DNA from 3 places in the Arthrobacter russicus genome. Region 1 is predicted to be linked to each of the others. Evidence: riboswitches for the same ligand, from Rfam matches in the RefSeq annotation. Region 1 holds a riboswitch; each other region holds the start of a gene.
What was found. A riboswitch is a leader RNA that binds a small molecule or an ion and turns the genes downstream of it on or off. The one in region 1 is predicted to bind thiamine pyrophosphate.
Positions count from the first base shown of each region.

Region 1 (7,603 bases):
CGCCAGAGTGCGGTAGCATGACGTTGTGAACTCGAACTTGAACCAGTGGTGGCGGCTGCGCTAGCGGCCCGCTCAATCGTTCACGCATCATTGCTGACGGGCTGCATCGCAGCCCGTTTTTTGTTGCCCGGAATCAGCGGCGACCGGTCTCGATGCAGTCTCGTGAAACCACCCGAGACCAAGAGGACCAAACCATGAACCCGCTGCTTTCCGCTTCCGTATCGGCCGCCTCGCTGGAAAACACCCGGCAGTTGAGCCGGCACCTGTCCCGCGACGTCGTCGAGCATTCCGAAAACTACCGGGTGCTCACCGGTGATCGGCCTACCGGGGCACTGCACCTCGGCCACTATTTCGGCAGCCTTGCCGAACGGGTCCGGTTGCAGGATCTCGGGGTTGAGGTGGTCGTGGTGATCGCCGACTACCAGGTGATCACCGACCGGGGCTCCGCCGGCGATATCCAGAACCAGGTCTACGGACTGGCCCTGGACTACTTGGCGGCCGGATTGGATCCCGAACGCAGCAGCATTTTCACGCATTCCGCGGTGCCGGCGTTGAACCAGCTGATGCTGCCGTTCCTCAGCCTGATCACGGAAGCGGAACTGCATCGAAACCCCACGGTGAAGGCCGAGGCGGCGGCGTCCGGACAGGCGCTGAGCGGACTGCTGCTGAGCTACCCGGTGCACCAGGCTGCGGACATCCTGTTCTGCAAGGGCAATCTGGTGCCGGTGGGCAAAGACAATCTGCCGCATGTGGAGCTGACCAGGACTATCGCCCGGCGGTTCAACGAACGCTATGGGGAGGTCTTCCCGGTGCCGCAGGCGCTGTTGACCGAAACTCCGGAGCTGCCTGGCCTGGACGGGCGGAAAATGTCCAAAAGCCACCGGAACAGCATTCCGCTGCGGTTGAGCGCGGACGAGACAGCGGAGCTGATCCGGAAAACGCCTACCGACAGCAGACGGCGGATCAGCTACGATCCGCAGGCCAGGCCTGGGGTATCGGCACTGTTGGATACCGCTGCGGTATGCCTGGGGATCAGTCCCTAGGTGCTGGCCGAGCAAATCGGGGACGCTGGAGCGGGCCGGCTCAAGCAGTTGGCCACCGAGGCGGTCAATGAACGGTTTGCCCCGTTCCGGGCGCGCCGCCGGCTGCTCGCGGAAGATCCCGGAACGGTGCGGCAGGTGTTGGCCAGGGGCAATGCCCAGGCCAACGACCAAGCGGACTGCACGCTGGCCCAGGTACGCACCGCGATGGGCATGGACTACTGATCCCGCCCCGAGCCGGTTCGCGGGCCCCCGACGGACCGGAGCCTAGGCGGTGCTGCGTACGAAGAGGTTGATGAACTGGAAGAAAATCGTGGCGATGGCCGCCAGGTAGAGCAGGACCACGATGGTCCAGCCCCAAGTGCTGAGCACGCGGACCAGGCCGGCCGGGGCCGGGATCACGCCATGCACCAGATTCCGGATCGTGGTCCAGATGAACAACGGAATCATCATCGCCCAGACGATCATGCAGTACGGGCAGAGGATGGTGATCGAATAGAGCGCCTGGGACCAGAGCCACACGATGAAAACCATGCCCAAGGTGACCCCGATTTGGAAGCAGACCCAATACCAACGGGCGAACTTCGCGCCGGCCAGCAGCGACATGCCCAAAGCGAACACGATGCCGAAGGCGACGATGCCGATATAGGGATTCGGGAAGCCGAACAAGGAGGCCTGCCAGGTGCCCATCACGGCCCCGCAGGAGACGAAGGCATTGACATCGCAGCCAAGCTTCGCATTCGGATTCTCCAGCAGCTGGAGCTTGTCCAGGACCAAAGCGAAGGAAGCGATGAAGGCGACCAGGCTGGTGATCAGCAGCAGTACCGCATAAGGCCGGGTCTGGGTGATCCAGGGCAGAGCGGTGGCGGTTCCACGGGGACTCCTGCTTTGCGGTTGACCGGGATCATCGTCGTCGGCGTCGATGAGGTCCGTCGAATCGAGTGCGGCGGGAATCTTTGACTTGGCCATGAGCCTGATTCTAACCTGAGCGGCTGAGCCGTCTGCACAGTTTCCGCAATCCAATACCGGCCGGCTCCGATCTGGTGTGAGACAATGAGTTCGGCTGGACGATGATCCACATGCACCGCCCAGTCCGATGGTTTGTTCTCCTGCCAGCACGTGTTGATGCATGACTGTCGGAGCCGAAGAGGCTCTGCGGCCCACATCCACAGTCGCCGTTTGTCGAGAACCCGCCGTCGGCGTCCTCGACGATGCCGCACCCAAGAGATGGTGCCACCCGGGACGTAATTCATTGACTTCGGTCGGCGCCTGAGGGGGCCGGCACTTGAGCCCTTGCGGGTGTCGGATGTGGCGGCTCCGCTCGGGATGGAGCACAGCCATAAATGGACATTGACGAAACCAGCTCGGCCAACGTGGAGACCTCGGAAGAAACGACCGGGAAGCAGCCGCGCCGCGCTGCCAAGAAGGCTCCGGCCAAAAAGACGGCGGACGATGCGGCCCCCGCGAAAAAGACAACGGCCAAGAAAGCGCCGGCCAAGAAGGCCAAAGCCAGTGAGCCGAGCGGTGCCGAAGCCATCGCCGTCGAACTCTCCGTGGTGGAGGCGTCCGCGGAGCCGGCAGAACCGGCCAAAAAGGCCAAACGCCCCAGCCGGAGCAAGAAACCGATTGCCGAGGATGCTGCGGAGCAGCCCACGCTAGAGCTGCCCCCGGCAGCCGAATCTGCCGCGGAGATTGCGCCTGCTGAATCGCCGACCGGCAGTCCGCTCGCGCCGAAGCGGGCTCCGCGGAAGCGGGCCAGTACCCGGAAGAGCGCAGCGCTGCCCGAACCGGACGATGCCGCTACGGCGGAAGTGCCCGAGGCCGCTCCTGCTGCGAGCGTTGCCGATGAAGCCGGGACCGGCTTGGCGTCGCCGTTCCTGGCACCGGCCTCGCCGGCGTCGTTGCTCTTCCAAGCCCCGGATTTGTCTCTGGCCGCGGTGGTCGGGGAACCGGCCGCCGAGCTCGATTCTGACCAAGCCGACGATGCCCAGCCGGAAACCGAAGACGCCGGCAAGCGCCGGCGCCGCTCACGTTCCCGCCGGACGAAAGGCAGCGATACCGAGGAGGGTTCGCCGGCGCAGGAAGACGCAGCCGACGGCGGCGATCCGGCCTCCGAAGACGGCGTGGTTTCGCGGCGCCGGCGGCGCCGGCGCCGTGGCGACGCCGATCTGGAGCTGACCGGCGGCAACGACGACGATCCGCCCAATACCGTGACCAGGGTCCGGGCCCCGCGGCAGCCTTCGGAAAACGTTTCGAACAAAGTCACCTCCTTGCGCGGCTCGACCCGCTTGGAGGCGAAGAAGCAGCGCCGCCGGGAGTCCCGGGACACCGGACGCCGCAGGCAAGTGATCACCGAAGCCGAGTTCCTGGCCCGGCGCGAGTCGGTCGACCGGGTGATGGTCGTCCGGCAGCGTGACGAGCGGATTCAGATCGGCGTGCTCGAAGACGGCATTCTCGCCGAGCATTTCGTCTCCAAGACGCAACAGGACTCGTTGATCGGGAACGTGTACGTCGGCAAAGTGCAGAATGTGCTGCCCAGCATGGAAGCGGCATTCGTCGACATTGGACGCGGCCGCAACGCGGTGCTTTACGCCGGCGAAGTCAACTGGGATGCTGCAAAGCTCGACGGTGCTCCGCGCCGGATCGAGAACGCGCTGAAGTCGGGAGACACCGTCCTGGTCCAGGTGACCAAGGATCCGGTGGGCCATAAGGGCGCCCGCCTGACCAGCCAGATTTCCTTGCCGGGCCGCTACCTGGTGTATGTGCCGGGCGGTTCGATGACCGGTATTTCGCGCAAGCTCCCGGATGTGGAACGCAACCGGCTCAAGAAGATCCTCAAAGAGAATCTTCCGGAAAACGCGGGCGTCATCGTTCGGACCGCAGCCGAAGGAGCAAGCGAAGAGGAACTCACGCACGACATCAACCGGTTGCGGGTGCAGTGGGAGGGCATTGAATCCCGGGCCACGTCGACCAAGACTTTGGCCCCGGAAATGCTGTACGGCGAACCGGATCTGACCATCAAGGTGGTCCGTGACGTGTTCAACGAAGATTTCTCGAAGCTGATCGTGTCCGGGGAAGAAGCGTGGGACACCGTCGAGGCGTATGTCACCTACGTGGCACCGGATCTGGTGGACCGGCTGGAGAAATGGACCAGCAACGAAGACATCTTCGCGGCACACCGGATCAACGAGCAGATTTCCAAAGCCCTGGAGCGAAAAGTGTTCCTGCCCTCGGGCGGCTCGTTGGTGATCGACCGCACCGAGGCGATGACCGTGGTCGACGTCAACACCGGCAAGTTCACCGGCTCCGGGGGCAACCTCGAAGAAACGGTGACCAAGAACAACTTGGAAGCGGCCGAAGAGGTCGTCCGGCAGCTGCGTCTGCGCGACATCGGCGGCATCATCGTGATCGACTTCATCGACATGGTGCTCGAGTCGAACCGCGATTTGGTGCTGCGCCGCTTGGTCGAGTGTTTGGGCCGGGACCGGACCAAACACCAGGTCGCCGAGGTGACCTCGCTCGGCCTGATCCAAATGACCCGAAAACGGATGGGCACCGGTTTGCTCGAAGTATTCGGCGAGCAGTGCGAAGCCTGTGCCGGCCGCGGCGTGGTCACCCATGACGAACCGGTCGAACACCGTCGGGCGACCCATGCGATCGCTGCGGAACAGCACAGTCCGCGGGCCGAGAACCAACGGCCCAGCCGGGGCGAACGCAAGCGCAATCGGAACCGGCAGCAAGCCCAGGCTGAGCCGGAGGCCGTGGTCGAGGAACTCAGCGAGGCGGAACGCGAAGCCAAAGCCTCGGCTGCGCGGGCTGCGCTGGCCAATATCGCGGCGGCCGCCCAAGCTGCTCACCACGAGCAACCGGACGACGCCGCAGAGCCTGCGCACGACCCGGCCGCGGTGCTGACCATCGGCGGCGAGACCGTGGAAATTCCGCGTGGTCACCTGGATGAGGCGCCCCGGAAGCCGGACCTCACCTTGGACGGCTTGGCCGATGTGTTCGATCACCTGAAGCCCCAGCAGCCGGCCGAGCAACCGGAGCGGGAAGCAATCGAATCCGAGCCGAAAACTTCGGGTGGCCGTCGTCCGCGACGGCATCGGGCCGCGGGTCGGGCCCAGGGCGCGGCGGGCAGCAATGAGATTCAGTCGATCGAGAGCGAACCGCACGGCGGAGCGATCTCGGCTCCGCCTGCCTCGGCGAAGCGCGCGGCGGAAAAGAAGCCTGCCGCGGCTGAGCCGATGATCCTCGGCGTCGGGGTACCGGCTTCGGAGCTCTAGTTCTGCGGCGGGCCGCTTTGCGGAGCCGCACGCGATAGAAGATGGCTTCGGGTTAGCAGGAGAGCAGGTTTTCTTGCTAACCCGAAGCCATCTTGCTCTCCGAAACCGGTAGGCTGAGTAGCTGACACGGGGTGCCAGGCCAGCAGGGCCGGCTGAGATCAGATACCCGTTGAACCTGTCCGGTTAATTCCGGCGGAGGGATGTCATGGTTGTTTCTGCTGCCGCATTGCCCACCCGTACCGCAACGGATTCACCGGTTGCCACCGCGATTCCGCGAATCTTGTCGATCGCCGGTTCGGACCCTTCCGGCGGTGCCGGAATCCAAGCGGATCTGAAGAGCATTTCGGCGCTCGGCGGCTACGGCATGGCCGCGGTCACCGCTTTGACTGCGCAAAACACACACGGAGTCCGTGCCGTGCACGTGCCGCCGGCGGGGTTCCTGCGCAGTCAATTGCAGGCGATCAGCGATGACATCGAACTGGATGCGGTGAAGATCGGCATGCTGGCTGATTCCCAGGTGATCGGCGTGGTCCGCGATTGGTTGCGCGAACACCGCCCGCCGGTCATCGTGCTGGACCCGGTGATGGTCGCCTCCAGCGGGGACCGGCTGCTCGACGCCGAGGCCGAGGACGCTTTGCGCGAGCTGGTCCACTTGGCGGATCTGGTGACGCCGAATCTTCCGGAACTCGGCGTGCTGATGCGCGAAGCGGAGCCGGGTGACTGGGCTGCGGCCGTGCGCATGGCGCAGCAATTGGCGGATGCCCAGCAGACCCGGGTGCTGCTCAAGGGCGGTCACCTGAGCGCCGGGCCGGCACGGGACGCACTGCTGGTGCCGGGGGAGCAGCCGGTGGTGGTCGAGCTGCCCAGGCTGCAGACCACCAACACGCACGGCACCGGCTGCTCGTTTTCCGCGGCGATCGCCACCTGCCAGGCGCGCAACGGCGATTGGGGGCAGAGTTTGGCCGAGGCAAAAGACTGGTTGCATACGGCGGTGGCCCGGGGCGCGGAGCTGCGCGTTGGCAGCGGGCTCGGGCCGGTGCACCACTTCCACCGTTGGCACCCGGAGCCGGTGACCGACGACTGGTGGCGCCGGATCGAACCGATCCGGGCCGGCATCCTGGAGTTGCCCTTCATCCGGGGACTCGCTGCCGGGACGCTTCCGGAGCCGGAATTCTCCTACTATCTGGCGCAGGACGCCCGCTATCTGAACGGCTATTCCCGGGCACTGGCCAGGGCCAGTGCCTTGGCTCCCGACGAACGGCAACAGGCGTTCTGGGCGCGCGGCGCGGCGAATTGCCTGGACGTCGAGGCCGAGTTGCACCGCACCTGGTTGCAAAAGCACCCCGCCTCGCCGTTGGAGGGCCCGGTCACGAAAAAGTACGTGGACCATTTGTTGGCAGCCAGTGGCAGCAGCTATGCGGTCCTGGTTGCGGCTGTGCTGCCTTGCTACTGGCTGTATTCCTGGGTCGGCAAAGAGTTGGCGGCCTCGCGCAGCCTGATCGACCCGCATCCTTACGGGGCCTGGCTGGACACCTATGCCGATGAGGATTTCGCCGCTGCGACCGAACAGGCGATCGAATTCGCGGCCATGGCCGCGGCCCGGGTCGACGGCGCAGAACGCGAGCTGATGTGGCAGGCGTTCCAGGCCGCGAGCGAGTACGAGCTGGAATTCTTCGACGCGCCGCGCGCCGCGCTTGGTCAGGCCGGAAGCGGCCGGTAGTATGGACAGGCACGGTTAGCCGTGCAAGCCACTCGGGCCGGGGACTATTCCGTCGGCCAGGAGCCGTGCATTTGCGGTGTGAACGTCCTATGGCGTATTCTGGACTGTCGGTGCATACGCCGTTATTGGGTCGCGTCTTTCGCAGTGAACATCACCGCGAAGATGCTCAGATTCCCTCGGCGAGTGGCACAAGCAGATCCTGGGAACATCCGTGAACAGTATCCGCACGCAAACTTTAGTTTTTAAACGTCGAGAGAAGTGAGTTACCCAGTGGTGTACGCGATTGTCCGCGCAGGCGGCCGCCAAGAGAAGGTTTCCGTCGGAGACTTCGTGACCCTGAACCGCGTCCCCGGTGGAGTCGGCAGCACCATTGAGTTGCCTGCCGTGCTCCTGGTCGATGGTGAGAAAATCACCTCCGATGCCAAGGACCTGGCCAAGATCAAGGTCAAGGCTGAAATCCTCGAAGACCTCCGTGGTCCGAAGATCGTCATCCAGAAGTTCAAGAACAAGACCGGTTACAAGAAGCGCCAGGGCCACCGCCAGTCGCTGACCAAGGTCAA
Region 1 covers NZ_JAVDQF010000001.1:367,916-375,518, reverse strand. Annotated here, with positions in the region: partial or broken gene trpS (tryptophan--tRNA ligase) at 195-1,265, shown strand; gene JOE69_RS01725 (vitamin K epoxide reductase family protein) at 1,308-2,009, opposite strand; gene JOE69_RS01720 (Rne/Rng family ribonuclease) at 2,384-5,323, shown strand; TPP riboswitch at 5,441-5,541, shown strand; gene thiD (bifunctional hydroxymethylpyrimidine kinase/phosphomethylpyrimidine kinase) at 5,529-7,043, shown strand; gene rplU (50S ribosomal protein L21) at 7,314-7,603, shown strand, end outside.

Region 2 (7,603 bases), 2.1 Mb from region 1:
CCGGGATCCCAAGGTCGGCATGATCGACTGCAGTAAAGACGTGCTCAAGGCCGCTGAATCGATGACCTGCACAAAGGTGTACACGATCACCGCGGCGGACATGGACTCCGGTTCGGTGAAGAACACCGCCTTCGCCGAAGGCGAAGACCCGGACGGCAACAAAGTCGACTCGAACACCGACGAGACCAGCACCACGCTCGACGCGACCACCGAATTGGCGATCAAGAAGAGCGCCGCCGCACCCAAGGACGTGAACGGCAACGGGCTGACCGACGCCGGGGACACGATCGACTACTCCTTCGCGGTGACCAACAACGGCACGGTGACCATGGACAACCTCAAGGTCAACGACGCGAAGCTGCCCGGTGGCGCGATCAGCTGCCCGGCGACGTCGCTCGCGGCCGGCCAAACGATGACCTGCACCGGGACCTACACGATCACCCAGGCGGACGTCGACGGCGGCAAGGCGGACAATACCGCGACGGTTTCCGGAACGCCGCCCGGCAGCACGGTGCCGGTGACCTCGGAACCGAGCGGAACCAGCACCCCGATCTCCGGCAGCAGCTCGTTGACCATCGCCAAAGACGGTGCCGCACCGAAGGACGTCAACGGCAACGGTCTGGTCGATGCCGACGACACCATCGATTACACCTTCACGGTGACCAACACTGGCACCACCACCCTGCGGAATCTGGTGATCAACGATCCGCTCATCCCGAGCGCGAACATCACCTGCACGGCCACCGAATTGGCGCCCAAAGCGGTCACCACGTGCCGGGGCAGCTACACGATCACGCAGAGCGACGCGGATGCCGGCAAGGTGCTGAACACCGCGACCGCGACCGGAAAGCCGGATCAGGGCGATCCGACCACCTCGCCCGGCGCGGAGAAGGAGACCGAGATCCCGGCCGTGGACCGGTTGGAGATCACCAAGTCGGTGGTGCCGAACAACGGCAAGGCCTACAACGATGCGAACGGCAACGGCCGCCCTGATGCCGGAGAGCGGATCGAATACCAGTTCGTGGTCAAGAACACCGGAAACACCACGCAGCACGACCTGAGGGTCGCCGATCCGAAGATCGCGAATGTCTCCTGCCCGGTCACCGAGTTGGCAGCCGGCGCCTCGACCACCTGCACCGCGAGCTACCCGATCAGCCAAGCGGATCTCGACGCCGGCACGGTGGACAACACCGCGACGGTGACCGGAACCCCGCCGGCCGGTCGGCCGGACACCGCAGTCGACAGCAACAAGGTCACCACGCCGCTGGAGCGCGGGAACAGCCTCACGGTGGCCAAAGCGGTCAGCAGCGTCGACGACGTGAACGGCAACCAACGCACCGACGTGCCGGACGTGGTCAACTACACCTTCACCGTGACCAACAACGGCAACACCACGGTCAAGGAGATCGCGGTCCAGGACGCCAAGATCCCCGCGGTGAGCTGCGCTCCGACCGAACTCGCACCGGGCGCGGTTGCCACTTGCACCGGGAGCTACACGATCACCCAGGCGGAAGTGGACAACGGCAAGGTCAGCAATACCGCCACCGCGGTAGGGACCGGGCCGGACGGCAAACAGACCACCTCGGAGCCGTCCACGGCGGAACAGCCGACCACTGCGGTGGCCGCGATGTCCTTGGTCAAAAAAGTCGACCCCGCGGCGCCGAAGGCCAGCAAGGCCGGTGACAAGATTGCCTACGTCTTCACCCTGGCGAACACCGGTACCTTGACCCTTTCGGACGTTTCGGTGGCCGAGCAGCTGCCCGGCGTCACGGTCAGCTGCCCCGCCGGACCGCTGCTGCCCGGCAAGAGCGTCGATTGCACTGGAAGCTACACCGTCACGCAGGCCGACATCGACAACGGCAAGGTCACCAACCGGGCCACCGGCAATGCCACCGCGCCGGTTCCGGGCAGCACCGGAACCCAGCCGGTGAGCACCGACCAGGCGAGTGTGGACGAGATCCTTACCCGTAACAACCAGTTGGACCTGAGCAAGACGGTCAAGCAGATCATCACCGAGCAGCCCTCCGGCCGGCCCGTGGCCGGGGACCAGATCGTGTACGCGCTCAAGGCGACGAACCGGGGCAACACCACGTTGACCGACGTCGTGATCACGGACAGCAAACTGCCCGGACTCAGCTGCACTGTGGCATCGTTGGCCCCGGGCACCGAGCTGAACTGTGAAGGCACCTACACCTTGACCCAGGCCGACGCCGATGCACCCACCGTGGACAACACCGCGACCGCCAAGGCCACCGGCCCGGGCGGTACCGCGGTGGACGGCGGCAAGCAGTCCACGTCGACGCCGACCTCGCAAGAAGCGGCATTGCAGATCAAGAAGTCCTACCAGCCGCTCACCGACACCAACGGCGACGGCGTGGTCGGCGCCGGCGACAAGGTCACCTTCACCTTCGTGGTGACCAACTCGGGTACGGTGACGCTGCGCGCGGTCGAGATCGATGACCAATTGGCGCTCGACGGGGAGCCGGTGTGCGAAGCGACCAGCCTGGCGCCCAAGGCTTCGACCAATTGCACAGCGACCTACACCTTGACTCAAGCCGATGTCGAAGCCGGCAGCGTGCGGAACTCGGCCACGGCGATCGCGGCCAAGCCGGACGGCGGCGATATCGAGTCGCCGGCGAGCGAAGTCACGGTCGCGATCGACCGGACGCCCGGTCTGGCCTTCGAGAAGAAGATCGCCGGGACCAAGGACCTGAACAACGACGGCCGACTCGCCGCCGGGGACGAGATCGATTACGTGTTCACGGTCAAGAACACCGGCAACGTGAAGTTGAGCGGGGTCGCGGTGGTGGACCGGAAGCTCGCCGACGCCGGGGTGTCGATCAGCTGCCCGAGCACGGATCTCGATCCGGGACAGAGCATCGATTGCACCGCGACGTACCGGATCAGCCAAAGCGACGCCAATGCCGGAAGCGTGAAGAACACCGCGCACGCCGAAGCGAAGCAAGGCGAAACTCCGGTAACCTCGGTGGAATCCTCGAAAGAGCAGCCGCTCACCGTGCTGGACGAACTTTCCGTGGACAAGAAAGTCACCAAGACCAATGACGTCAACGGCAACGGCAAGTTGGACGCCGGCGACACTATCGAGTACCAGTTCCTGGTGACCAATTCCGGCACCCGGGACGCGAGCGGGGTCAGCGTCAACGATCCGCGGGTCAAGGTCGAATGCCCGGCCAGCGTGGTCGGCGCCGGGACCAGTATGACCTGTACCGCGGTCTACACGGTGACCCAGGCCGATGTGGACGCCGGCAGTCTGCAGAACACCGCGACCGCTACCGGGAGCACCCCGGACGGCAAGCCGAACACCAGCGAGCCGGATTCGGTCACCACGCCGTTGGACGGGGCGCCCGGAGTGAAGCTGCTCAAGCAGGCCGGTCCGGTGACCGATGCCAACGGGAACGGCCGGAAAGACGCCGGGGACAGCATCGTCTACACGTTCACGGTGACCAATACCGGGAACACCACGCTGTTCGGCATCGTGGTCCAGGACGAGAAACTGGCTGCTGCCGGAATCTCGGTCGACTGCCCGGTCAGCCAGTTGGCTCCGGGACAGTCCACGACCTGTACTTCGGCGCCGTACCAGGTGACTGCGGCCGACGTCGACGCCGGTGCGGTGTCGAACGTCGCCACGGCCAGGGTGAGCAGCGGCAGCAGCGGCGGGCAGAAGCTCACGTCGGATCCGGCCTCGGTGAAAACCGGACTGGACCCGAAACCGACTCCGCCCACACCGCCGGTGGAACCATTGCCGAATACCGGCGTCAGCAACCTCTGGATCATCGGGTTGGGAGCGTTGATCATCGTGATCGGTGCGATCCTGCTGTTCCTGGGAGCGCGCCGGCGCCGTAGGAACTGAACCAAGGGGAATATGAACAAGCACCGCAAACCGTCTCTGCTCATCGCCGCCGTGGCTGCGGCCGGTCTGGCCTTGGCCGGCTGCACGCCGTCGTCGGACGGGTCTTCTGACGGGTCCTCCTCGGCGCTCGCCCCGGCGCCGAGCACGCAAGCCAGCCAAGGCGTGATCTCGCCGGTGCTGCCGCCGGTGCCGGAGCTGGACGGGGCGCAGGGCATCCGCTCCAGCATCACTTTGGACCAATGCGGGATGGCAGCGGGCCCGGTGACAGCCGCCGGCCAAGCGACCAATGGCGCCGGCTCGGCGACCGACATCGTGATCGCGGTGGATTGGGCCACGGCCAGTTCGGACGTGGTGGCGCGCGGCGTCGCCGTGCTCAAAGCGGTGGCTCCCGGGGCCACCGTGCCGTGGAGCGTCAAAGCCCAACTGGATTACCAGGGCGCCGTGAATTGCATCCCCAACGCGCAGGCCGGAAAGCTCAAGTAGGCTAGGGACATGAATCTGATCTTCAAGCTTCTGGCCGCCGGAATCAGCTTCGGCGCGGGGTTCGCCGCCAACAAGGTCGTGGACACGGTGTGGACCAAAACCACCGGAAACCCTCCGCCCAAAGACGGCGAGAACCTGGAGCACAGCCTCCGCTCGGCGTTGATTTTCGCGGTGGTTTCCGCGACCGTGGCCGCGATCATCCAAACCCTGACCGGGCGCGGGGCGCAGCGGGCCATCGCCAGATTCAACCAGTCCCGCGACCTGACCTGAACGCCTCCCACCGGGCGGCCAGATCTGCAGGCCAAATCGGCTTTATAAGCTGCAGAGCTGGCCACTCAACGTTGGGTGCGACGCGGGTGTAAACTTGCACAGCAATCAAACGACAGGGGAGCGCCGCCGCAAGGCGGGCGCTGAGAGTGCGGATAGCCGCAGACCCTCGAACCTGATCCGGTTAGTACCGGCGAAGGGAGTCGAGTGCTCTTCGGCGTGTCACCGTACACGCCGCCCCTCCTGAAAAGGAGGACAGTATGGCGAACGAGCAATCCGGGGCGGCCAATACCGCAAACAATTCCGCCGGTCCGCAGTCTTCTGCGCAGAAATCCCTTGCCCAGCGCAGCCGTTGGCGAGTGGTGGACATCGTGGTTGCGGCGGTGCTGGGCGTCGCCGTCGGAGTGGTCTTCTGGGCCTGGTCGGCGCTCTACGGCCCGGTTTCGATCGCCTTCGCGGCGTTCCCGCCGCTGGGCGGGCTCTACGGCGGCGGTTGGCTGATCGCGGGCGTGATCGGCGGGCTGGTGATTCGCAAACCGGGCGCCGCATTGTTCTGCGAACTGATCGCGGCCGCCGTCGAAGGCGTTCTGGGCACGCATTTCGGCATGACTGTGCTGCTTTCCGGACTGGTCCAAGGACTCGGCGCCGAGTTCGGCTTCGCGCTGTTTCGCTACCGCCGGTTCAATCTGCCGCCGGCTCTGCTCGCCGGGGCTCTGGCCGGCGCGGCGATGGGCCTCAACGACAACCTGATTTCCAATGTGGCGTGGGAGTTCAGCTGGAAAGTCCTCTACTTCGGCTTTGCCGTGGTCTCCGGCATGGTCATCGCCGGCCTGGTTTCCTGGCTGATCACCCGGGGGCTGGCCCGCACCGGCGCGTTGGCCAATCTGGCGTCGCGGCGGGCCGCCGGCGAACCAGCGTTCTGAGTATGCCGAAGCGCCCGTCCGCACGGACGGCTGCCTCGGTGGCCCCGCTGGGGCTCCGGGCCGAAGGGTGGGGCTGGCAGCACGCCGACCGGTCGCAGCCGGCGGTGCGCGGCCTTGACTTGCAGATCGACCCCGGCGAGCGGGTTTTGCTGCTCGGACCCTCCGGTGCCGGGAAGTCCACTTTCCTGCATGCTGCTGCGGGGCTGCTCGGCGACGAACTGGATGCCGAAGAGTTCGGATCCTTGCTGCTGGACGGCGCGGCGCCGGCCCGGCAGCGGGGTCGGGTGGGGCTCATGCAGCAGGACCCGGATGCCCAGGTGGTGCTGTCCCGGATCGGCGACGATGTGGCATTCGGGGCAGAAAACCTGGCGGTTCCCCGCGAGCTGATCTGGCCGCGGGTGCGGGCCGCGCTGGATGCGGTGGGCCTGGAACTGCCCTTGGACCAGGCCACGGGGAAGCTCTCCGGCGGTCAGAAGCAACGATTGGGCCTGGCCGGTCTGCTCGCGATGCAGCCCGGTCTGTTGCTGTTGGACGAGCCGACGGCGAATCTCGATCCGGCCGGTGTGCTCGACGTGCGCGATGCGGTGCTCCGCTCGGTGGAACGCAGCGGAGCCACTTTGGTCGTGGTCGAACACCGGGTCGCCGTGTGGTTGGAAGTCGTCGACCGCATCGTGGTGCTGGGCGGTCCGGGGCAAGGCGTGCTGTTCGACGGCGCGCCGGAAAAAATCCTGGACGACCGGTTCCAGGCGCGTGCCTCACTGCGTGCGGCGGGAGTCTGGTTGCCCGGCGAAGTGCCGGCCACCCGGCCGGTGCAGGATACCCAGTCCGGCCCTCCGGCCGAAGCCCTGATGCAAGCGGCCGGCCTCGCGGTGTCCCGGCAGGGTGCTACCGCATCGCGGCGCGGCCGACGCCGCGGGAAGGCCAGCCGGGCCGTCGCGCCGGCCGCGGCGCAGATCGACCTGGCGATCCACGCCGGTCAGTCCTTGACGATCACCGGCCGCAACGGATCTGGGAAATCCACCCTTGCCCTGACCCTGGGCGGACTGCTGTCCCCGGCCGCAGGGACGTTGCAGGCCGGGCCCGGTCTGGCCGCTGGCGCCGGGCCGGACCCGATCGACTGGAGCGGCGCCGAACTGATCGAACGGATCGGCACGGTCTTCCAAGAGCCGGAGCACCAATTCGTCACCGGGACGGTGGCCGAGGAACTGGCTTTCGGCCCGCGGCTGCTGGGCCGTGGCGCCGAGCGGGTGGATGAACTCCTGGAGCGGCTGCGCTTGACCGGGCTCCGCGATGCCAACCCCTATACCCTGTCCGGCGGCGAGAAGCGCCGGCTTTCGGTGGCGACCGTGCTCGCCGCGAGTCCGCAGCTGCTGATCCTGGACGAACCGACATTCGGCCAAGACGCGAATACCTGGACCGAGCTGGCGGATCTGCTGATCGAGTTACTCGAGCAGGGTACTGCGGTCGTTTCGGTAACCCACGACGCCGCCTTCAGCGCCGCGATCGGCGGCCACAGTTTGCGGTTGGACGGGGCTGATCGGTTGGACGGGGCTGACCGGTTGGCGGCAACCGAGCGGCTGGAGGGCACCGGATGAGCATCGCCGAAGCCGTTCCGACGTCGGCTCCGGATTCGTCCGGAGCGCCGGTCTTGGCCGGCGCGAACCCGCTCAGCAAGCTGCTGGCTGCCTTGGCGATCGCGATTGCCCTGATTCTGAGTTTGGACGTGGTTTCCGCCGGCACCGCATTGATTCTGGAGTTGGCCGTGCTGCCGCTCGCCGGTTTGTCCTTCCGGATGCTGCTCAGCAGGGGCTGGCCGTTGCTCTTGGCCGCAATCGGCGGCGGGTATGGAACTGCCCTTCTGGCGGCGAAAACCGGAACGGTGGTTTTGGACTGGGGACCGTTCCTGCTCACTACCGGGTCTTTGGATTCGGCCTTGGCCGTGGTTCTGCGGAGCATGGCGATCGCACTGCCCGGGATCTTGCTTCTGGTCTGCACCGATCCCACGGATCTGGCCGATTCTCTGGCCCAGCGGGCCAAGCTGCCGGCCAGGTTCGTGCTC
Region 2 covers NZ_JAVDQF010000001.1:2,443,272-2,450,874, forward strand. Annotated here, with positions in the region: gene JOE69_RS11385 (CshA/CshB family fibrillar adhesin-related protein) at 1-3,871, shown strand, start outside; gene JOE69_RS11390 (hypothetical protein) at 3,884-4,354, shown strand; gene JOE69_RS11395 (DUF4235 domain-containing protein) at 4,364-4,624, shown strand; TPP riboswitch at 4,729-4,840, shown strand; gene JOE69_RS11400 (ECF transporter S component) at 4,882-5,544, shown strand; gene JOE69_RS11405 (ABC transporter ATP-binding protein) at 5,547-7,139, shown strand; gene JOE69_RS11410 (energy-coupling factor transporter transmembrane component T family protein) at 7,136-7,603, shown strand, end outside.
Region 2: it holds a riboswitch for thiamine pyrophosphate, as region 1 does, so the genes downstream of both, JOE69_RS11400 (ECF transporter S component) here and thiD (bifunctional hydroxymethylpyrimidine kinase/phosphomethylpyrimidine kinase) in region 1, are expected to answer to the same signal.

Region 3 (7,603 bases), 130 kb from region 1:
ACCTTGAGGGTGTCGCCGGCCCGGAAAGCCGGAACGTCGCTGCGCAGGCTGGCTGCGTCTACTGAATCTAGGATGTGCATAGTGCGACTCCTGGTGAACGCTACAGGTCATTCACTTTGCTTCGCGGCACCAAGCACCCGGATGGAACCGGGGCAATGCTGCCGGAGAGTGGATTAGCCGATCTGGCACGGATGGCCGACCGGAGTATTCGCTTTCTGAACGTGCTCCCCCTGTAGCAGGAGACGCTCAGCAAACACAACCACCAATTCTGCCATATTCGGGCAGGCTGCACCAATTACCGCGGATCGAAGTCGATCCGCTGCAACCCGCCGTCGACGACGTGGTAACCGGCGCTGCGCAGCAGCTCGAGGTCCGCGCGGTTCAACCCGGAGACCTCGAGCCCGCGCAGCAGGTCCGGCCGGCGTGCGGCGGTGCGCAGCAGCTGCTGGTCCCGGCGGAACCTGGCGATCTTGGCATGGTTCCCGCTGAGCAGCGTCTCCGGGACGTCGGCCCCGCGCCACGAGGAAGGCTTGGTGTACACCGGGTATTCGAGCAAACCGTCCTGATGCGACTCTTCGACCAGGGATTCCGGATTACCGACCACTCCCGGCAGCAGCCTGGCGATCGCCTCGACCATCGCCAGGACCGCCACTTCACCGCCGTTGAGCACATAGTCGCCCAAGCTCATCGGCCGGACCGTGAAATGCTCTTGAGCCCAGTCAAGCACCCGCTCGTCGATGCCTTCGTACCGACCGCAGGCGAATACCAAGTGGTCTTGCGCGGACAGCTCTTCGGCGATCCGCTGGGTGAAGACTTCGCCGGCCGGCGCCGGCACGATCAGCACCGGCTTCGCACCGGGTTCCGGATCAGCGGCGCCACCGCGCCCGAGCAACGCCTCCAAGGCCAACGCCCAGGGCTCCGGCTTCATCACCATGCCGGCACCGCCGCCGTACGGCGTGTCGTCTACCGTGCGATGGCGGTCCGAGGCGAAATCACGCAGATTATGCACTTCCAACCGCAGCAAGCCGTCCTGCCGAGCCTTCCCGATCAGGCTCAGCTCGAGCGGAGCCAAGTACTCCGGGAAGATGCTGATCACATCGAGGCGCATCTACTCCGTGCCCTCGCGCTGTTCGGCCTCGGAGTCCCGGTTGACCTCGAACAGCCCGCCGGGCGGGGTCAATCGGATGAACCCGGCCTCGATATCCACTTCGGGGACGATCTCGGTGACGAACGGGACCAGGACTTCTTCACCGGCGGCAGTTTTGATCACGAGCAGATCCTGCGCGGGCATCGGAGTCAGCGCCACGACCTTGCCCACTTCTTCGGAGCCGATCCGAGCGGCGAGGCCGATCAGTTCGTGTTCGTACCAGGCGTCGTCGTCGGTTTCCAGTTCGGAATCGGTGTCGAAAACCAACCTCGTGCCACGCAATGCCTCGGCTTGGTTCCGGTCCAGCACTTCCTCGAAGCCGAGCAGCAGGATCTCTTTGTTCCAACGCGCCGTGGCAACCGTCAAGGGCCCCCGACCGGTCGGTTCGGTCGCGAAGACGGCGCCCGCAGCGAACCGGTCCTGTGGCGCGTCGGTGAGCACCTCAACCGTCACCTCGCCGCGGATGCCGTGCGGTTTGCCGATTCGGCCGACGTGGACTTGCATGTTTCTCCCGGGTTGGAACGATGGAAAGCGCGGAAAAGAAAGGGCCCCGGCACATTCCGTGCCGGAGCCACAATCTTAGCTGTAATCTGGGGTGCTGCGTTGCCTGGTAGCTCAGCGACGCCGGTCAGTGTCGACGACGTCGACGCGGACTTGGTCGCCACCGGACAAGGCTCCCACCACGGTGCGCAAGGCACGGGCAGTCCGACCTTGACGGCCGATGACCCGGCCCAAGTCATCCGGGTGGACCCGGACTTCCAAGGTCTCGCCACGCCGGTTGTTGCGCGCCGCGACAGTCACGTCGTCCGGGCTGTCCACGATTCCGCGGACCAAATGCTCCAGAGCCTCGGCCAGCAAGTTACTCTGCCTCAGTGGTTTCTGCAGCTTCAACAGCCTCGGCAGCCGGCTCTTCAGCGACTTCTTCGGCCTTCTTCTTCGGGGTGATGGCTTCCTTGGTGATCACCGAGCTCTTCTCCGGTGCCACGAAGGCGTCCTTGGCGACCTTGGTCTTCAACCGACCTTCGGCGCCCGGGAGGCCCTTGAATTTCTGCCAGTCACCGGTGATCTTGAGGATCTGGGCGACCTGCTCGGACGGCTGAGCGCCGACGGAGAGCCAGTACTGCGCCCGCTCGGAATCGACCTCGATGAACGAGGGCTCTTCAGTCGGGTGGTACTTGCCGATCTCTTCGATGGCCCGGCCATCACGCTTGGTGCGTGAGTCGGCGACAACGATGCGGTAGTACGGTGCGCGCATTTTTCCAAAGCGCTTGAGGCGAATCTTAACGGCCACTTTTGTGGTCACTCCTGTTTCTGAAACGGGTCGAACCCTGTGTCACGCTCCCGTGGGGCGGGCCGATCTGAGGGTTCTGAAGGACACAATGCGCGCACGGAGAGAGGGGCCATGCGGATCGAGTACCTGTTCATTATGCCAGATGGTTCCGCGCAGCGCGAACTTCACACGGTGATGTAATACAGCGCCAACCGCGCGTCCTCGTCGGCTGCGACCACCTGGCCCGCCATCGATGCGATGCTGCGCAAAAGGGGCTCGGCGACGGCCGGCGTGGTGGCGAATTCTTCGGTTGCCGCCCATGCCGCGGCGAGTTCGGAAACTTCTTCCTGGTCTTCCAGCGTCGGCAATTCGGCGAGGACCTCGGCCAAGGCATCCGGAAGCACCATCAGATGGTCCAGGTCGACGTCGACCATGCCGAGCGCAGTCTCGGTGCCCGTGGCGTGCACCGTCTTGACCGCCAATTCGCCCAGTACTTCCAGATCGAGATCGGTTGCTTCGCCCAGGTCGAGCAACTGCTTGGGCTTCGGCCCGCCGTCGCGTGCGTAGCGGCTGGCTTCGTGGTGGGTTGCGATGAACAACTGGTTAGTGGACATGGCATGGCCTTCCGCCGGTGGTCCGGGGCTCTGGGTTCGGGCCCCTGTTGAGTCAAGACTAGCCGGACTTCGCAGCGGTTCAAGCACGCCGGGCGGGCTGTTCGGAAAGCAATTCCGCGGCCATCGCCACCCGCGCGCCGAGCGCGTCCAGCCCCAGCGCCTGCTCGTGCTCGCGCAGTTGCCGCAACCCGGGCGTACCCGGCTCGACGACGCGGAACCCGCATCTCGCGTAAAACGGCGCATTGAACGGCACATCGCGAAAGGTGCACAAGGTCATCCGGCGGTAGCCTGCGGTCCGCGCCCAGTTCTTGGCCGTCTCGATCAACGCTCTGCCGATCCCCTGCCCCGCGGCTTCCGGCAGCACCGAGATCTGCTCCAGATGCGCCTGCCCGTCGACCTCGTCCAGTTTGGCCAGGCCCAATAGCTGGCCCGACCGTTCCGCGAGCAGCACGTGCAATCCGGCGCGGTATTCTTCCGCACTGCTCGCCGCAGGCAGCCTTGACAGGCCCATCACCGAGTCCGCTGCGCTCTCGATCCCCGGCAGCTGCGGGTAGTCTGCCTCCTCGGCAGTCCGGATACTAAATTCCATGGCTGGATCCTATCCCCCGGATCGGCCACCGCCGAGCCGGATCTGCTAACCTCGGATCATCCACACGGGTGCCCTTGGCAAAGGGCTGAGATCAGGCCGATACCGCCTGCGACCGTTCGAACCTGTCCGGGTCATTCCGGCGAAGGAAGTAGGAAACACCATCATGTCTGCTGCCCAGATTCACGATTCCGGCAACAATCACCCAGCCCATTCGCTCGGCTTCCTCGAAGCCGGCGAGCTGCGCGTCCCGGTCACCCGGATAGCTTTGGACGATTCGCCGGAGGGGCCCAATCCGGACTTCGTGACTTATCGCACCGCAGGACCTGGCAGCGATCCGGTGCGCGGTCTGCCGCCGCTGCGCGCTGAGTGGGTTGCCGCCCGCGGCGACGTGGAAACCTATCCGGGCCGGCGTCGCGACTTGTCCGACGACGGCCGCTCAGCGGTCCGGCGCGGTGCGGCTTCAGCGGAATGGCAGGGCGCCAAGCCGGAACCTCGGCGTGCCCTGCCCGGCCGGCGGGTGACCCAAATGCATTACGCACGCGCCGGCGTCGTGACCAAGGAAATGCAGTTCGTCGCGCTGCGCGAGGGCTGCGAGGTGGAACTGGTGCGCTCCGAAGTCGCGGCCGGCCGGGCAATCATCCCGAACAACATCAATCACCCGGAATCGGAGCCGATGATCATCGGCAAGGCATTTTTGGTGAAGATCAATGCCAATATCGGCAACTCCGCCGTGACCTCGTCGATTGCTGAGGAAGTCGACAAAATGCAGTGGGCCACCCGCTGGGGCGCGGACACCGTGATGGACCTTTCCACCGGCGATGACATTCACACCACGCGCGAGTGGATCATCCGCAACTCCCCCGTGCCGATCGGCACCGTGCCGATCTACCAGGCGCTGGAGAAGGTCAACGGTGATGCCTCCGCGCTGACCTGGGAAATCTTCCGGGACACCGTGATTGAGCAGTGCGAGCAGGGCGTGGATTACATGACGATTCACGCCGGGGTATTGCTGCGTTATGTACCGCTCACCGCGAATCGGGTGACCGGGATTGTTTCGCGCGGTGGCTCGATTATGGCCGGCTGGTGCTTGGCGCATCATCAGGAAAACTTCCTCTACACGCACTATGACGAGCTGTGCGAGATCTTCGCCCAGTACGACGTCGCCTTCTCCTTGGGCGACGGGCTGCGGCCGGGTGCCACCGCGGATGCGAACGACGCCGCACAGTTCGCGGAGCTAGATACTTTGGCCGAGCTGACCGCCCGGGCCTGGGAATTCGACGTGCAGGTGATGGTGGAAGGCCCCGGGCACATTCCGTTCCATCTGGTCCGGGAGAATGTAGAACGCCAGCAAGAGCTGTGCAAAGGTGCGCCGTTCTACACGCTCGGCCCACTGGTGACCGACATCGCGCCGGGCTATGACCACATCACCTCGGCGATCGGCGCGACCGAAATCGCCCGCTACGGCACCGCTATGCTCTGCTACGTCACGCCGAAGGAACACTTGGGCCTGCCGAACAAGGACGATGTGAAGACCGGTGTGATCACCTACAAGATCGCGGCGCACGCGGCGGACTTGGCCAAGGGGCATCCGGGCGCACATCTGCGCGACGACGCCTTGTCCAAGGCGCGATTCGAGTTCCGCTGGAAGGACCAATTCTCGCTTTCGCTGGACCCGGCGACGGCGGAGGCCTTCCACGACGAGACCTTGCCCGCCGAACCGGCGAAGACCGCGCACTTCTGCTCCATGTGCGGGCCGAAGTTCTGCTCGATGCGGATTTCCCAAGATATCCGGGCCGAGTTCGGCGGCGCTACGGAACAGGCGACGCTGGTGGCATCGATCGAGGAGATGCAGGCCGGATTGCGGGCCAAGTCCGAGGAGTTTGTCGCCGCCGGCAAGGAGATCTACTCGGAAGCCCAACCCTAACCAGGATTCCGGTCTTGACCTGACTTGGGCGCAGTTGAGCCGGGTGCTTATCCACAGAACCCCGCTCAACTGCGCCCAAGTCGAAGAAAACGTCAGTGTTGCGCTCCAACCTGGAGCGATGAGACGCAGGCTGCTTCCGGAAAATCTTCCACTACCCGCCTTCACTCTGGCACAAGCTAGAAATCTGGGCGTCCCCCGGTCCCGCTCCACCGCTCAGGACTTGGAGATCCCCAGCCGGGGTCTTCGAGTACTCAAAACCGCCGAGCCGGATCTGCCCGCCCTGGTCCGCAGTCTTCTGGCCTTGGCCCCTGGCTGCTTCGCGAGTCACCTCACGGCTGCGAAACTTTGGCGGGTCCCGCTGCCGTTTTGGGCTGAGAATCGCACCGAGGTCGACGTCGCCCGCAGACGTCCTGCTGCTGCGCCTCGCCGCAAGGGCGTCAACGGCCACCGGCTACGAATCACTCGGGACGAAGTCACGCTGCAAAACGGAGTCTGGCTCACCACGCCGGCACGCACTTGGCGCGACCTGGCTACGGTTCTCAACGAGGAAGATCTGGTGGTAGCCGGAGATTTCCTGGTCAGGTCGCGGCAACGGGATTTCGGGGAGCAGCGTAAGGCGCTCTGCACCCTGACCGAGCTTACCGAAATGCTCCCGGAACGAGCACAGGCCAATGTGCTGCGCCGAACGGCCGCGGCAAAAGTTCGTTCCGGCGTGGATTCACCGCAGGAAACCAGGCTCCGGCTGCAATTGGTCGACGCCGGCCTGCCGGAACCCGCCGTGAATCATTCGCTCGATGACCCCTTTGACGGACATCCGATTCGATGGGCAGATTTGGCTTACATCGAATACAAGATCGTGATTCAGTACGAAGGCGATCACCACCGCTCCCGCGCGCAGCTGGCTACGGACATTGCACGCGACGACGACTGGCAGCGCGCAGGTTGGACCGTAGTGCGGCTGACTGCAGCGGATTTGCAGGCTGAAGGAGCCTACGCCGTCGCCAAAGTCCGTGCCGCGCTGGTTCGATCTGGCTGGCAACCCTGCTAAATCTCGCCACTTGGGCGCAGATATGCAGGGTAAGAGAACCCAACACCCTGCATATCTGCGCCCAAGTGAAAGGCTTACGGGATCTGACGCCTCCTGACAAAGATATCCGCGCGAGCGCCTACGCTCGGCGGCTATTTCTGGCTATTGGCCAAGAACTCCTTGATCGCAGCTTGACCCGACTCAGTATCTTGCGGACGATGGCCGCCGCCGACTATGAGGTGGCGCGCGCCGGTACTCGCCAGATACTCGGCGACCTCTTCGTACATGGGCTCCCAACCTCCGGTGAGCACCATGGTCGGCACGCCTGGAACTATGTCGAGGGGCGCTTCCCAGGCCGGCGCTTGCAGCCGAAGCCGACGCGCAGTGCGCAACGCCTCAGCGTCATCAGGATCCAGCTTCCGCGCCGCCTCGCCGAACGCAAGCTGCGAAAACTGCCGGTAATACTCGACGTCGTCCAGCTCGTTGCGCAGATCGAAGACCGGCTGCATGAGCTTGATATGGGCGGCAGTAGCAGGTAAATCCTTGGTCAGCGATAAACATGCAGGCTCGCATAACAGCAATGAATGCACCAGATCCGGACGCTGCACCGCGGCCATCATGGCGGCAACCGCGCCCTGGGCGTGGGCGACCACTTGACCGCCATGGCGACCGTCCAGTTGCAAGTTGTCGATGATGATCTGCGCGTCGGCAGCGAAGTCAGAAGGCACCGGCTCGGCGACTGGATCGAAGCCGGTTCTGCGCACAAAGAGGCAGTCGAAGCTTCCGGCCAGCACGTGTTGGACCGGCCAGGCGGCAGCACCGAAGGCGCCACTACCGTGGACGAAGACAACTCGGCCGGAGGAACCAACCGAACCGGATGAACTAAGGGAGACAGCCAAAAGCCTGGATCAGCCTGTCCTTATTTGCCGAGGAACTTCTCGAAGCCCTTGGGAAGATTCATCGCCGAAGGATCGAAATCCTGGTTCTGCGCACCGAAGGCTGCGCCAGTGGGGGCTGCGGCATTCTTCCCGG
Region 3 covers NZ_JAVDQF010000001.1:493,784-501,386, forward strand. Annotated here, with positions in the region: gene rplS (50S ribosomal protein L19) at 1-80, opposite strand, end outside; gene trmD (tRNA (guanosine(37)-N1)-methyltransferase TrmD) at 296-1,108, opposite strand; gene rimM (ribosome maturation factor RimM) at 1,109-1,651, opposite strand; gene JOE69_RS02335 (RNA-binding protein) at 1,763-2,005, opposite strand; gene rpsP (30S ribosomal protein S16) at 2,007-2,438, opposite strand; gene JOE69_RS02345 (hypothetical protein) at 2,603-3,031, opposite strand; gene JOE69_RS02350 (GNAT family N-acetyltransferase) at 3,111-3,620, opposite strand; TPP riboswitch at 3,675-3,785, shown strand; gene thiC (phosphomethylpyrimidine synthase ThiC) at 3,784-5,544, shown strand; gene JOE69_RS02360 (endonuclease domain-containing protein) at 5,663-6,592, shown strand; gene JOE69_RS02365 (alpha/beta hydrolase) at 6,724-7,470, opposite strand; gene ffh (signal recognition particle protein) at 7,491-7,603, opposite strand, start outside.
Region 3: it holds a riboswitch for thiamine pyrophosphate, as region 1 does, so the genes downstream of both, thiC (phosphomethylpyrimidine synthase ThiC) here and thiD (bifunctional hydroxymethylpyrimidine kinase/phosphomethylpyrimidine kinase) in region 1, are expected to answer to the same signal.